DNA from 2 places in the Bacillus sp. PK6-026 genome. Region 1 is predicted to be linked to the other one. Evidence: riboswitches for the same ligand, from Rfam matches in the RefSeq annotation. Region 1 holds a riboswitch; the other holds the start of a gene.
The links. Region 1 has a riboswitch for S-adenosylmethionine ahead of M1D59_RS21210 (5-methyltetrahydropteroyltriglutamate--homocysteine S-methyltransferase). Riboswitches for the same ligand answer to the same signal wherever they lie in the genome.

Region 1 (7,485 bases):
TCATTGAATTTGCGTTGACCGCGAAGGCCCGTGATCAGCAAACCGATGATGCCGAAGAGTACAAACGGGATGAGCCAGCTTGCCTGTCCGGAAAGCTCGGATTGGAATAGTCTGAGAGGGCCAGGGTTTCCTGTGCCAAACATGCCGCTCGTGCCGCCGCCGGGACCTCCGCCGCCGCTTTGAACATCACCCTGCTGGCCGTCCGGTCCGCCTGAAGGCATCTCGCCCCCGCTCGGCGGAGCCATTTGTCCATTTGTCGAGTCTGAGTTGTTTTCGGTATCGCCGCTTTGCTGCTGCGGCATTTCCTGCTGCTGGTTCTTTTGATTTTGATCAGATGAGGGGGTTCCGCCCCCGCCAGCACCGTTTTGGCCTGTGAGACGCTGGATGCCGTTGTAGCCAAACGCCAGCTCAAGGACAGAGTTGGTCTGGCTGCTTCCAATATAAGGGCGCGAACTCTCCGGCTGACTATCGACGACTACCGCCCAGGAAACGGAAACGCCTGCCAGAACGATCAAGGCTGTGATAAGAGACACAATTTTTTTGCGAATCGTCGTTTTTGCTGCAATCATGTAAAACAGCAGGAATGCCGGTAATACCATGTATGCTTGCAGCATTTTGACGTTAAAGCCGACGCCGACCATACAGAATGCGCCGAGCAGCCAGCCGATTTTTCCTTTCCGGACTGCTTTAAACAACATCCAGGTTGCAATCATCAAACAAAGGGTGAGAATGCTGTCGACGTTGTTTGTATGGCTGACCGCAACGGCAATCGGCGTACACGCCATAATAAGAGCTGAAATTCTGGCCGCCGTTTTGCCAAAAGTAGGTTTTACAATAAAGTACAACAGTGCTACGGAAATCACTTCGGCAATCGCTTCAGGAAGAACGACGCTCCAGCCGTGCACGCCGAACACAAGTGCAAAAAGTGTCTGAATCCAGAGTGCAACCGGCGGTTTATCAACTGTTACAAAGCCTGCCGGATCAAATGATGCGTAAAAAAAGTTATGAAAACTTTGGGTCATACTTTCAACGGCCGCCGTATAGTAGGCGTTGTCTGTGTCACTATTCCAGATGCCGTACAAGTTTAAAGCTGCAGATAATACAAGAATGAAGACCAGGAATATATCGATTTTCCTTTTCTTAATCATTGTTCGATCACCTCACTAAAGAGCATTATAGAAGCCAAATATGATCAAACTATGAACAAATCAAGAAGGAATTTTAAATTGTATAGAGGGGCAAAAAAAAGAGACATGCCGTCAGGAGGCATGTCTCAAATATGAGGTGTTATTTCCATACGTCTTCTGCGATCTCGACGACATGACGCAGTTTTTCCCATTGCTGCTCTTCTGTCAGGAGATTGCCTTCTTCTGTGGAGGCAAAGCCGCACTGCGGGCTTAGGCACAATTGGTTCAGGTCGACGAAGCGAGCTGCTTCGTCGATACGCCGCTTAATATCATCCGGGTTTTCAAGCTCTCCGAATTTTGATGTGATCAGGCCGAGGACGATCTGCAAGTCTTTCCGTTTGACATAGCGAAGCGGTTCGAAGCCGCCGGAGCGCTCGTCATCAAATTCAAGGAAAAGTCCGTCTAAATTGAGTCCGTCGAAAATCGTTTCTGCAGCCGCATCGTAGCCGCCTTCCGCCACCCATGTTGACTGGAAGTTGCCGCGGCAGATGTGCATGGTGACCGTCAAATCGTCCGGGCGTCCTTCAACTGCTTCATTAATCGTGTTAGCGAAGGACTGGCGCAGTTCATCAGGCTGGCGGCCGAAGGCTTTGATCTGCTCATGTCCTTTGTCTGAGAAAAATACCGACCAGGCCGTGTCATCCAGTTGCAAATAGCGGCAGCCGGCATCGTAAAATGCGCGGATCGCTTTTTTGTAAGCCTGCGCGACATCGTGATGGAACTCATCCAGATCCTCGTACGGGCTTTCTCCAAGTTTTCCTCTGAAAAACAGCATATTCGGGCTCGGAATCGTCATTTTCGGCGTATGTGTGCCCGCAATATCATGAAGAAATTTATAATCTTCCAGCATCGGATGGTTTGTAAAATCGACTTTGCTTGTTACTTTGATTCCGCGCGGCTTCGTTTCAACATTATGAAATTGAATGCCCTTGTCCGCTGTATATCCTTCTACGCCGTCAAGCCCTTCAAGAAAATCGAAATGCCACCATGACCTGCGGAATTCCCCGTCAGTAACGGCTTTAAGGCCAATTTCTTTTTGCTTTTCGACAATGCGCTTGATCTCTTCGTTTTCGACTTCGCGCAGTTGTTCAGCGCTAATTTCACCGTTCGCTTTTTGAATACGCGCTTTTTTTACGGGCGCAGACCTTAAAAGACTCCCCACCTGATCAGCTCTGTACGGTCCGATTTTTTTCCCAGGCGTTTGCTTCAGTACATCGGTTGATTGTGTCATGCTTCATCCCTCTTTCTTTATAGACATAAAAAAGCTCTTCCCGATAAGGAAGAGCTTGATATATTCAATCTCCTCCTTATCTTCAAGAGCACGAACATGCTCTTAAGGATTTAGCACCATTCTGTCATAGACAGCGGTTGCCGGGTTTCACAGGGCCAGTCCCTCCACCACTCTTGATAAGGAAAACCTTTTTATGCAATTTTTTAATAATTTTAATATTAATACTTTTTATAAAAATGTCAATGGGTTTAAAAAAACTATTTGGTTTTTCATTTTCTTCTTCTGCGGTTAAACCGGAGGGCGTATCGAATCAACGTGTGAATTTTTTGTCAAGACAGTCTTTCAAATGGTCAACAAGGTGCTGAACGAACAGGGTGAATTAGAATATTTTTCAATTTTTATCTCCGAAAATAGAAACTTTCTCGCGAGTTCACCGGTCTATCATGTGTACCTGATTTCAAAATGGGTATGATAAACAATGACAGATTAAGGAGGGTTCTTATGAACAAAAAAACAGTGTTTAAAGCGTTAGGTATGCTGATGACAGGGGTATTGTTTTTTGCGCTGTACGGTGCGGCCGCACTTCCTTCTGCACACGCGGCAAATGAAAAAAAGCCGACGGTCACGAGCCATACTTACAAAAACATTAAGGCTTTGAAATACCCGCAGGTTGCAAATGTAAGCAGCAAATCTCTCCAAAATAGGATCAACAAAGATTTTAAACGTTATATTGAGCAGTCCTACAAAGATTATGTAAAAAACAAGAAAGACGGCCAACAGCACGGATACCAAACAGATTATCAAACGTCCTTTGAAGTGAAATACCGGACCGGCCAAAAGCTGAGCATTCTGACAAGTAATTACGTCTACTCCGGCGGAGCGCACGGAAATACGGCAGTCCGCTCTTTCAACTATGACCTTGCCTCTAAAAAGCGGGTGTATTTATCAGATATCTTAAATACAAAATCGAAAATGGATAAGACAAAAACATACATTTACGACTATATTCAAAAACACAGCGACATTTTCTTCCCGGATGTGAAGAAGAAAGACATCGTCCTTGGTAAAAACACGGCTTTTTATTACACAAAAGACGGCATTGCGATCGTCTTCCAGCAATACGATGTCGCTCCTTATGCTGCCGGAAATCCGGTCGTTGCCGTGCCGAAAACGGTGTATCAATAAATAACAGCCCCTGTTTCGCAGGGGTTTTTGTTTTGAGGGAAGAAGGAATGGGGAGGTTATGGAAGCCTTTTCATGAAGTGGCAGCTGACGGGCATGATTCAGCCCGCAGTCCGTTCGCAGATTTTTTCTAAATCGAATAGCTCGCAGACATAGAACATGCACTGCCGGCCGCTGATAATCTGATATTTTTTAAAAGCATATGTCCGGTCTGCTGAAACAGGTACAAGTTGTGTGAAATGTTTTCCCAGGCAGTCGCCCGTACTGAAAATTTCACGCCTTGACTCCAGTTCTGCAATGATTTTCCCGATGGGAAGCCTTTCTGCCTGCAAATCTTGTTTGATGGCGGGCGGCAGTAAGTTTGTTTTAACATAGACATAATTATAAGATAAATAATCATCGCCTGTTTTCAAAGAGGAAGTTCTAAACAAGATGTCATCATCGCGTTGAAACAGCCTCGCTTCTTCAGGTGACAGCTTGTCATAATCAATATTATTTTGCTGAAAAACTTCGATTTCGGCTTTGCCACCGATCAGCGTTTCAATCGCTTTGGTTGTTGAACCATCGGTTTTGGTTAACATGTCTTTTACAATAGCAACTAGAGTTTCAGGAAAAAAGTGGCTTACGCTCAATGAAAGGCACCCCCGTACCAAAATTAGAATTTTTTGAAAACTTGTCTTTAAATTTATCATGTGGAGATGCGTTTGTCTAGAAAAATAAGTTAAATTTTAGGTTAGTAATGTAAATTTTATATTTTTAACAATTGGATAGATCAGGATATGTATGGAAAAAGGAGACGTCAATGTCTCCTTTTTTTGTGCGATTCATTTAAGTCGTCTCTCCTTCTAAAAGCTGTACGGGCAAATAGGTTTCCAGCGGTAAATCATCGAATTCGCCTTCGATGGCTTTGGACAAAATCTCGATGGCCGTCTTGGAAATGAGTTCAATCGGCTGCTGGATGGTTGTCAATTCCGGGAGGATGGACTGAACGGCTTCCGTTCCGTCGTAGCCGATCACCTTTAATTGCCCGGGAATGTCTTTTCCGCGTTTTTTTGCTTCGGTGATGACTGTAGCGGCCATGAGGTCATCGCTGGCAAAAATGCCGTCAGCCGCAGGCTGTTCATCAAACAGTTTTGAGATGATTTCCCGGTAATTTTGATGAAAGGGAACCTCATATGTAATCGGCTGCCTTCCGTGTTGTCGCATCACATCTTCATATGCTTTTCGTCTAAGATTTGCCGGTGTTTTCAGCTCAATTGGTCCGTTGAGATGGATGATGTGCCGGCAGCCTTTTGCAATTAACAGTTCTGTCGCTTTTCTTCCTCCGTCATAGTTATTGGAGCCGATGACGGGAATCGTTTCCGATAAGTAATGATCGATGGCGACAATCGGCAGGTTTTGCCGATGATAGTTTAAGATTCCCCTGTTGTAGGTCACGGCGATGACGCCGTCCACTTGATTTCGCATCAGCATTTCCAAGTATTTTTCTTCTTTGTCTTTGCGGTTCAAGCTGTTGCAAAGCAGCAGTTTGTAGCCCATGGCAGCGCAGATGCTCTCAATATGAAAGGCCAGTTCGCCGAAAAACGGGTTGCTGGAGTTAGGGATGATGAGCCCTATTAAATGAGTTCGTTTACGAAATAAAGAGCGGGCCAAATCGTTTGGAAAGTAATTGATTTCTTCCATCGCTTTATAGACTTTTTCTTTTGTTTTTTCACTAATATAGCCGCGGTTATTTAATACCCGCGATACGGTTGTTGGTGAAACTCCCGCTTTTTTTGCAACGTCGTGAATGCTAGGCTTCATTCCCTTTTCCCCCTGCTAGTTTACTGAAATGGCTTACAATTCTCGTCACGCACTTATTTTAGAGAATCGGACTGATATGTGCAAGAAAATGCCATGATTCTGAGAAATGTACCGGGATGAATAATTGGGGAAAAAGTATGTCAACCGGTTGACATGTGAAACCGGTTGACATACAATTCACTTGAAAGCGCTTTTATCTGTTGATTTATGAAAAATGGGGGGAAGTGACAAAGATGAAAAGGTGGCTCTTCGGAATTTTTTCGTTGTTACTGATGTTTGCGATGTGGGGCTGCAGCAATAGCAAAAGTGCAAATAGCCAAGATGGGAAAACGCTTACGATGTGGGTGCACGTATCTGATGATAGTGAAGAAGGAAAGGTCTATCAAAAGCGGGTGGACGCTTTTAATAAAAAGTATGCCTCCGAAAACGTCAAGGCAAAAATTGATTTCATCCCCAGAAGCGGAAACGGCGGCGGATATGAAGACAAAGTGAACGCGGCGCTGACAACGAACACCTTGCCGGATGTGATCACTTTGGACGGACCGAATACGGCGGCTTATGCGAAATCTGGCGTAATTGCGCCATTGGATGAGTATATCAAAGACCAGGATGATTTATTGCCGAGCATTAAGCAACAGGGAACCTACGGGGGGAAACTGTATGCGATCGGCGTCAGCGAATCGTCGGTCGGTATTTACTATAACAAAAAAATGCTGAAGGATGCCGGCGTTGACTTGAAAACGCTGCCAACGGTTGAGAATCCATGGACGTGGGACGAATTTCTTGAGCTTTGCAAAAAGCTGAAAAATAAATATGACAAACCGGCCATCGATATGCAGTTGCAGTCAAAAGACGAAATGCTGACTTATGCGCTTTTGCCATTTGTTTGGTCGGCTGGCGGTGATGTCCTTTCAAAAGACGGCAAGAAGTCGGAGGGTGTTTTTAACGACAAACCGACCGTTGCAGCGATGACATTTATTCAAACAATGCTGAAGGAGGGTTACACGACCCGGACTCCGGTTAAGCAGGCGTTTGAAACGGAAAAATATCCGATGAAAATGAGCGGTGTCTGGACGGTAACCGACATGGAAACAAATTTCCCTAATGTCGATTATGGTGTGATGCCGTATCCTGTTTCGCCAAAAACAAAAAAGCTTGTGTCCCCTTCAGGAAGCTGGCAGTTTGCCATGACACAGACGTCTGAAAACAAGGAATGGTCGGCAAAATTGGTCGATTGGATGACAAACAAGGAATCCAACCTGGAATTGAGCCGTTCGATCGCCGCGCTGCCTGTGCGCTATTCATCAGAGAAAGTGATGGCAAAGGAATTCTCAGATGAAATGAATGTCTTCTTGCAGCAGCTGAAAGAAACGGGGCATGCACGACCGGTGACACCGGCATATCCACAGGTGACACGCGCATTTCAGCAAGCGATCGATGACATCAGCTTCTTTGATCAGCATCAGGATATTCAATCGGTGCTGGATACGCGTGCAAAAGAAATGCAATCAGCCATTGATAAGGCAAACTAGAAGGTGGAGCCATGAATAAAATTCCGTTGAAAGAAGCAAGGACGGCCTTTCTGCTGAAAAAAACCCCTGCCAATAAAATAGGGTGGCGGGACAATGTGCTGGCCTATACATTTTTAGGTCCGTCCTTGCTGATTTTGTCAGTGTTTCTCGTGATTCCTTCGATTATGGCGGTTTACTACGCATTTACAGATTATTATTTGTTAACACCTGACCTGCGCAAGTTTGTCGGTTTTGACAACTTTATCAAATTGTTCAAAGACCCTATTTTCTTGAAAAGTTTGAGCAACACATTGAAATTTGTTGTCCTTGTGATTCCATTACAGATCGGGGCCGCTCTCGGGCTGGCCCTTCTGTTGAATAAAAAGCGCAAGGCCAATACGTTTTTCAAAGTCGCATACTTTAGCCCCGTCGTCATGTCGCTTGTTGTCATCTCCGTTTTGTGGCTGTACTTGCTGAATCCGAATGAAGGAATGATCAATAACGTACTGACGCATGTCGGTTTACCGCCACAGCCGTTTTTGACAAGTCCTGAACAGGCGATCTTTACAAT
Region 2 (7,485 bases), 1.2 Mb from region 1:
ACATCACCGCCGGTGAAATCGCCGTGTGCGGCGTCAGCGTAAAAGAAAATTTTGAAAAGGCCGCGCGGCATATCGGAGCGATCGTTGAAAATCCGGAACTGTATAAATTTTTAACGGGCTATCAAAACCTTCAGCAATACGCGCGCATGACGAAAGGCGTGACGAAACAGAAAATTGACGAAATCGTCGAGCTTGTCGGATTGAAAAACAGGATCAACGATAAGGTCAAAACGTATTCTTTAGGAATGAGACAAAGGCTTGGCCTGGCCCAAAGCCTTTTGCACGATCCGAAGCTCTTGATTCTCGATGAGCCGACGAACGGGCTTGATCCGGCCGGTATCCGGGAAATTCGCGATCATTTAAGAAAGCTGACGAGAGAAAGAGGTATGGCGGTCATCGTTTCAAGCCACCTGCTTTCAGAAATGGAGCTGATGTGCGACAGGATCGCCATTATCCAGAACGGAAAGCTCCGGGATATTCAGCATGTGCACGGACCCGCTCGGGATGAAAAGAAGCGCTATTATATTCAAGCGGATGACAATCAGGCTCTGATGCGGGAAGCGGCTGCCTTCAAAAAGATGAAGGTTGACGAAGCGGAAGGCGGGATAGAGCTCAGCCTTCAAAAAGATGAAGTGCCTGATTTGATCAAACACTTGTCAGACAACGGTGTCCGCCTATATGAAGTGAAGGCTGTGAACAAATCGCTGGAAGACCGGTTCCTGGAAATCACCGCAGAGAAGGAGGAAGCTCAGCATGTTTAATCTCATCGTAAATGAATGGATCAAAATTTTTAATCGAAAAGGCACATATGTCATGATTGCGATTTTGCTGTTATCTGCCATCGGGCTGGGCGTTCTCACAAAGATGATCGGAGAGACAGACCAAAACCCGGACTGGAAAAAAGAATTGATGCAGGAAAATAAAGATATGAAAGAACAACTTAAAGGGGTCAATAATCCGGCACTTGAAAAAAGCTATGAACGGTCGACCGCCATTAATGAGTATCGAATCAAGCACGATTTGCCGGAAGACGGGGACTATTCGGCCCTGTCGTTCATCAGCGACGCGAGCGGCAACATTCCTCTCCTCGGTCTGTTTGTGATCACGGTGGCTGCGGGAATCGTTGCGAATGAATTCAACTGGGGAACGGTGAAGCTGCTTGTCATCAGGCCGATCAGCCGCTTTAAAATTTTGCTGGCAAAATATTTTACAGTTCTGCTTTTTGCATTGGCTTTGCTTTTCATTCTGTTCGCAAGCGCGGGTATCACAGGCCTTGCTTTATTCGGGGCAGGCGACGGCAGCCAGGTTCACTTGGCGTACGCCGATGGAACCGTTGAAGAAAAAAGCCTGCTGCTGCACTTGGCCGGCAGCTATTTGCTGAATTCAATATCGCTTTTGATGATGGCGACAATGGCCTTTATGATTTCAGCTGTTTTCAGAAACAGCTCGCTTGCCGTAGGTATTTCAATTTTCCTTTTGGCAATGGGCGGAACGGTGACAAACTTGCTCGCAACGAAATTTGATTGGGTGAAATACATCTTATTTGCCAACACTGATCTCACTCAATACTTTGACGGATCTCCGCTTGTTTCAGACATGACGCTGGGATTCTCGATTGTGGTGCTGGCTGTCTATTTTATCGTTTTTCATGTGCTCGCCTTTGGTGCATTCACAAAAAGAGACATCGCTTCATAAGCGGTTTTCGCAAAAAAAGCCTGACGCCGGTTTTCCGGGCGTCAGGCTTTTTTTAAATATAAAAAGACTGCTGACATTCGGTCAGCAGTCCTGTATGAAGATCAGCGGTTCACAGCTTACGCTTTTGTTACGTTAGCAGCTTGTGGTCCGCGGTTTCCTTCAACGATTTCGAAAGATACAGATTGGCCTTCTTCCAAAGTTTTGAAGCCTTCGCCTTGAATAGCAGAGAAATGAACGAATACATCGTCTTGTCCTTCAACTTCGATGAATCCGAAACCTTTTTCAGAGTTAAACCATTTTACTTTACCTTCTAGCATGAAATTTCCTCCTAAAGCGATAACGCTTAAATTCACTATTCTTGCTCTAAAACAAACTTCCAAGACGAAAACTCTTACAAAACTTTCTTCTTAAAGATAGTTCGAACAAAAATAATTACCTTTACTTTACCAGTGTTTAAGCGAAATTACAACTGCTAAACACAATTTTTTTAAAAAAAGTGAAATTTAATAATCAGGGCGAAAAATAAAGCATTAAAAAGCGGGTTTTTGAAATTTTCACAATTCTGATTGACAACATTTCAAAGAAGCTGTAAAGTTAGGTAAAACTTCATGCATCAACACTTCTTATTCAGAGAGGCGGAGGGAATTGGCCCTATGAAGCCTCGGCAGCGGGTTCTGCATACAGCAGAATACTGTGCCACATCCAACAAGCCGTACGGGCTTGGAAGATAAGAAGAGAGCGGACCACTCTATTTACTTCGTGTCGTCTAAGGCTTCTTCTTATTTTTTAAGAGGGAGCCTTTTTTGTTAGCCAAAAAGAGGAGGAAGATCATCATGATTACATTTGAAGGCGTTGAAAAGGTCTATGAAAGCGGCGGACAGAAGGTTCATGCGCTCAATGGAATCGACCTTCATGTAGATAAAGGGGAAATATACGGCGTCATCGGATTCAGCGGCGCAGGGAAAAGCACGCTGATCCGCTGTGTGAACTTCCTTGAAAAACCGACGGCCGGAAAGGTATTCGTCGGCGGAAGAGACTTGATGTCTCTGTCGAAAGCTGAGATTCGAGCTGTTAAAAGGAAGATCGGCATGGTATTTCAGCATTTTAACCTGTTAAATTCAAAGACGATTTTCGCTAATGTCGCTGAGCCGCTCGCGCTTGTCAAAACACCGAAAGCCGAAATCAAGCAAAAAGTGACGGAACTGCTCCATTTTGTCGGACTTGAGGATAAAGCCCGCGATTATCCGGATCAGCTGTCGGGCGGCCAAAAGCAGCGCGTCGGCATTGCCCGGGCGCTGGCGACAAATCCGGAGGTTCTGCTCTGTGATGAAGCGACATCCGCGCTTGACCCGCAGACGACCGGCGATATTTTGAAGCTGCTGAAGCGCGTCAACGAACAATATAACATCACGATTTTGTTGATCACTCATGAAATGAATGTGGCAAAAGAAATCTGCGACAAAGTCGCGGTCATTGAAAAAGGAAGGATCATTGAATCAGGCAGCGTGTTTGACGTGTTTTCCGCGCCGGAAACCGAAACGGCCAAAAGCTTTGTCAAATCAGCCATCGACCACGAGATACCTGAATCGATTCAAAAATTAAATGTGAAGCATCTCTACCAGCTTCAATTTGTCGGCGAATCTTCCGGGAAGCCATTTCTTTCGCAAGTGGCAAAGCGGTTTGACGTAGAAGTCAACATTCTGCACGGAACGATTACAGAGCTTCAGGGAATTCCGTTTGGCAGTATGACGGTTGAACTGCAGGGGGAAGACGGTGAAATCGGGCGGGCGCTCGAATATATCCGCAGAGAAAACATTCGCATCAGGGAGGTATAAGCATGCTTGTTACATATGACCAAATCATTGACGCACTGGTTCAGACGATTCAAATGACGGTTTTCTCGCTTTTATTTTCAAGCGTGATCGGCATTCCGCTCGGCATTTTGCTGGTTGTCACAAGGAAGGGGCATCTGCTTGAAAATCCGGCAGTTTTTACGGTTGTCAATATGATCATTAACATTTTCCGTTCCGTTCCATTTATCATCTTGATGGTTGCTTTAATTCCGGTGACAAGGCTGATTGTGGGGACGTCCATCGGCACATCGGCAGCGATTGTTCCCCTGACTTTTTATGCGGGGCCTTACATCGCAAGGCTCGTCGAGAACTCTCTGCTTGAAGTCGATCCGGGAGTCATTGAAGCCGCTGAAGCAATGGGAGCGACTCCGCGGCAGATCATCTTCCGGTTTCTGATTCCGGAAGCGCTCGGTTCGCTTGTGCTGAGTTTTACGGTGGCAACGGTCGGATTGGTCGGAGCGTCGGCGATGGCTGGTGCGATAGGCGCCGGCGGTCTTGGGGATTTGGCGATCACATACGGCTACCAAAGGTTTGACACGCTGACGATGATCATCACGGTTGCAATTCTCGTCATCGTTGTGCAGGGATTGCAGACATCCGGAAACGTTCTGTCCAAAAAATTGAGAAGAAGATAAACAGAGAGGGAGACAGCTATGATGAAAAAGTTCACATTTGTTATCATTTTACTGCTGCTTGCGGGAGTGATCGCGGGGTGTGCGGCAGACTCTGATGCGAAAACCATTAAAATCGGCATCAGCGGAACGGATACAAGAATCTGGGACTTTGTGAAGAAAAAAGCCGAGAAAGAAGGCTTAAAGCTTGAAATCGTCAAATATTCTGATTATGTTCAGCCGAACCAGGCTTTGGCGGGCGGTGACATTGACGCCAATGCATTTCAGACGATATCTTACTTTAATGCATTCAAAAAGGAACGCAATCTTGAACTTTCGCCGATCGGCATAACGATCATCGCTCCGATGGGCATTTATTCCGAGAAGTATGATTCGCCTGACGATATACCAAACGGCGCGGAAATCGCTGTTCCGAGCGAAGCGACGAACATGGGCAGAGCCTTGCTCCTGTTGGAGTCCGCCGGCCTGCTTCAATTAAAGGACGGATTTGACGGAAACGGAACGCTTGATGCGATTAAAGAAAATCCTAAAAAACTCAAAATCACAACGGTGGCCGCAGAGCAAACGCCGCGCGTGCTTCCCGACGTCGCTGCATCTGTTATCAACAACGGCATAGCGGTTGACGCCGGCTTCCATCCTGTCAAAGATTCGATTAAACTGGAAGACGAAACAGCGACACCGTACATCAACATTATTGCGGCCAGAACAGAAGACCGGGACCGTGAAGATTTGAAAAAGATCGTTGAGCTGTACCAATCAGACGATACCGCTGAATTGATCAAAAAAGAGTTTGACGGTGCACAGCTGCCGACTTTTGTTCCACTGAAAGACATCGGCGAATAAAATGTCAGTCGCGCAATTGATTCCCGGGTCATATATTGAAATACATCGATAATTCCTACTTGACCAATCAGGTTTGTTGTACTATAGTTTTTAAATGTAAAAAATTCTGGGGGTGCTTTTGTTACCATGACATTATTTGTTGTTATTAATATTATCGTCATGCTCGGCCTGATGGCGCTCCTTTATATGATGCAAAAAAAACATGTTTCGTTTTCTAAGCGGGTATTTACCGCTCTGGGAATCGGCATTGTTTTTGGATTCGCTTTGCATTTTATATATGGTTCGTCTTCAGAAACGATTACGCAGACATCTGATTGGTTTAATATTGCAGGCGGCGGTTATGTGAAGCTTTTGCAGATGATCGTTATGCCGCTTGTATTCATCTCGATTTTGGGTGCTTTTACAAAGCTTAAACTGACGCACAATATCGGAAAAATCAGCGGATTGATCATCGGCCTCTTGATCGCGACGACAGCTGTCGCTGCTGCGGTGGGAATCGCGTCCGCACTTGCTTTCGACCTGCAGGCTGTCCATGTGGATCAAGGCCAGGCAGAGTCAATGAGAGGGGCGGAACTCGAACAGAAATCGCAGGACATGGAAGCCAAAACACTTCCACAGCAAATTGTCGAGCTTCTTCCGGGGAATCCGTTTTTAGATTTTACGGGAGCAAGACCGACATCAACGATCGCCGTTGTTATTTTTGCGGCTTTCCTTGGAATCGCGTATCTCGGGGTCAATCGAAAACAGCCTGAACAAGCTGAGCTTTTCAAAAAGATGGTTGATGCCGTGTATGCGATCATTATGCGTGTAGTGACGTTGATTCTGAGGCTGACGCCTTACGGTGTATTGGCGATCATGACAAAAACGATTGCAACGAGCGATCTCGACAGCATTGCCAAGCTCGGCAAATTTGTCATCGCTTCATATGTGGCGCTGATCGTCATGTTCATCATTCACCTGCTGCTCATTACATTCAGCGGTTTAAATCCTGTCACATACTTGAAAAAGGCGTTTCCGGTCCTTGTATTCGCGTTTACATCTAGATCAAGCGCAGGCGCTTTGCCGCTGAACATTAAAACACAGCGCAGCCTCGGTGTTCCCGAAGGCATTGCAAACTTTGCCGGTTCCTTCGGACTGTCCATCGGACAAAACGGATGTGCCGGAATTTACCCTGCAATGCTCGCGATCATGATTGCGCCGACGGTCGGACAAAATCCGCTTGAGCCGTCATTTTTGTTCACGGTTATCGCTGTTGTTGCGATCAGCTCTTTCGGAGTGGCAGGCGTCGGCGGAGGTGCGACATTTGCAGCGCTTCTCGTCCTTTCGGCGTTAAATATGCCCGTAGCGCTTGCCGGACTGCTGATTTCGGTTGAGCCGCTCATCGACATGGGGCGTACGGCTCTTAATGTCAGCGGCAGCATGACGTCAGGACTTGTCACAAGCAAAGCAACAAATGAACTTGAAAAAGACACGTACCAAGACCGTACTAATATCATTGAAGCAGAAGTGTAAAAGAAGAACGGCCCGCACAGCTTGATTGCTCGTGCGGGCCGTTTTTTATGAATAGTTTTGGTCGTTATCGAACATCGTCTGGTTTGCAGTCTGATCGTTCATGACATTAACCGGGGCAGTCATATGGCTTGATTGATGCTGGTCGTTTGCCGTATGGCCTGACTGGCGATGTTCCTGTGACTGTCCTCCGGAATTGAAAGCCTGTTTGATCATGTCAGCCGGATTCATCATCATCTGGTTTCGGCCGTTACCTTGCTGTCGACCTCCCATGCCCTTCGCGAACATGCCTGTCAATCTTTTGCGGATTTCGGGAGAAAAAGCCGCGGTCAATGCAGCTGATCCTAAAACCAATACAGCGGGATGGATGCCTGATCTTCTTCTAAACAAAGGGTCAACCTCCTTTTTACGTATACCATCCCCAGTCCTGATCGGTTTTATTCTTCAAGCTGTGCCGCGAGATATAAGCGGTTACTTTCGAAAAATTCGAAAATTTTATGGTAGGCTTTTATTTTATTTTCTCTTTTAGAAAAACCGTGCCCTTCATTTTCCAAAACAAGATACTCAATATTCCGCCCCATGGCTTTTAACCGATCGACGACCTGATCGGACTCTTCCTTTACGACGCGGGGATCGTTTGCGCCTTGGATGATCAGCATCGGCTGAGTCATATTCTCCAGGTATGTAACAGGAGAATCGGCTTTCAGTTTTTCATAATCCCGCTCAGGGTTGCCGACCCATTTTTCCATCATCGGCTGCCAGAAATCCGGTACGGATTCGACAAACGAAAACAGATTGCTGACTCCGCATATATCGACGACGGCGCGGAAATACTCTGGATGCCTTCCGTGAAGCAATAGCGACATATACCCTCCGTAGCTGCCCCCCATTAAAAAAAGTTTTTCGCGGTCCGCAAGCTTTTGATCGATAAGCCAGTCGATGCCTGCAGTCAT

Region 2: another riboswitch for S-adenosylmethionine. It lies ahead of M1D59_RS05040 (methionine ABC transporter ATP-binding protein); the one in region 1 lies ahead of M1D59_RS21210 (5-methyltetrahydropteroyltriglutamate--homocysteine S-methyltransferase).

Annotation. Positions count from the first base shown of each region.
Region 1 covers NZ_CP096418.1:4,161,024-4,168,508, reverse strand. The annotation lists gene M1D59_RS21215 (glycosyltransferase family 39 protein) at 1-1,148, opposite strand, end outside; gene M1D59_RS21210 (5-methyltetrahydropteroyltriglutamate--homocysteine S-methyltransferase) at 1,288-2,418, opposite strand; SAM riboswitch class I at 2,492-2,601, opposite strand; gene M1D59_RS21205 (DUF3298 and DUF4163 domain-containing protein) at 2,920-3,603, shown strand; gene M1D59_RS21200 (chorismate--pyruvate lyase family protein) at 3,702-4,232, opposite strand; gene M1D59_RS21195 (LacI family DNA-binding transcriptional regulator) at 4,429-5,403, opposite strand; gene M1D59_RS21190 (ABC transporter substrate-binding protein) at 5,637-6,935, shown strand; gene M1D59_RS21185 (carbohydrate ABC transporter permease) at 6,947-7,485, shown strand, end outside.
Region 2 covers NZ_CP096418.1:992,793-1,000,277, forward strand. The annotation lists gene M1D59_RS05025 (ABC transporter ATP-binding protein) at 1-761, shown strand, start outside; gene M1D59_RS05030 (ABC transporter permease) at 754-1,695, shown strand; gene cspB (cold shock-like protein CspB) at 1,812-2,012, opposite strand; SAM riboswitch class I at 2,316-2,429, shown strand; gene M1D59_RS05040 (methionine ABC transporter ATP-binding protein) at 2,529-3,530, shown strand; gene M1D59_RS05045 (methionine ABC transporter permease) at 3,533-4,183, shown strand; gene M1D59_RS05050 (MetQ/NlpA family ABC transporter substrate-binding protein) at 4,205-5,023, shown strand; gene M1D59_RS05055 (L-cystine transporter) at 5,150-6,535, shown strand; gene M1D59_RS05060 (hypothetical protein) at 6,581-6,922, opposite strand; gene M1D59_RS05065 (alpha/beta fold hydrolase) at 6,970-7,485, opposite strand, start outside.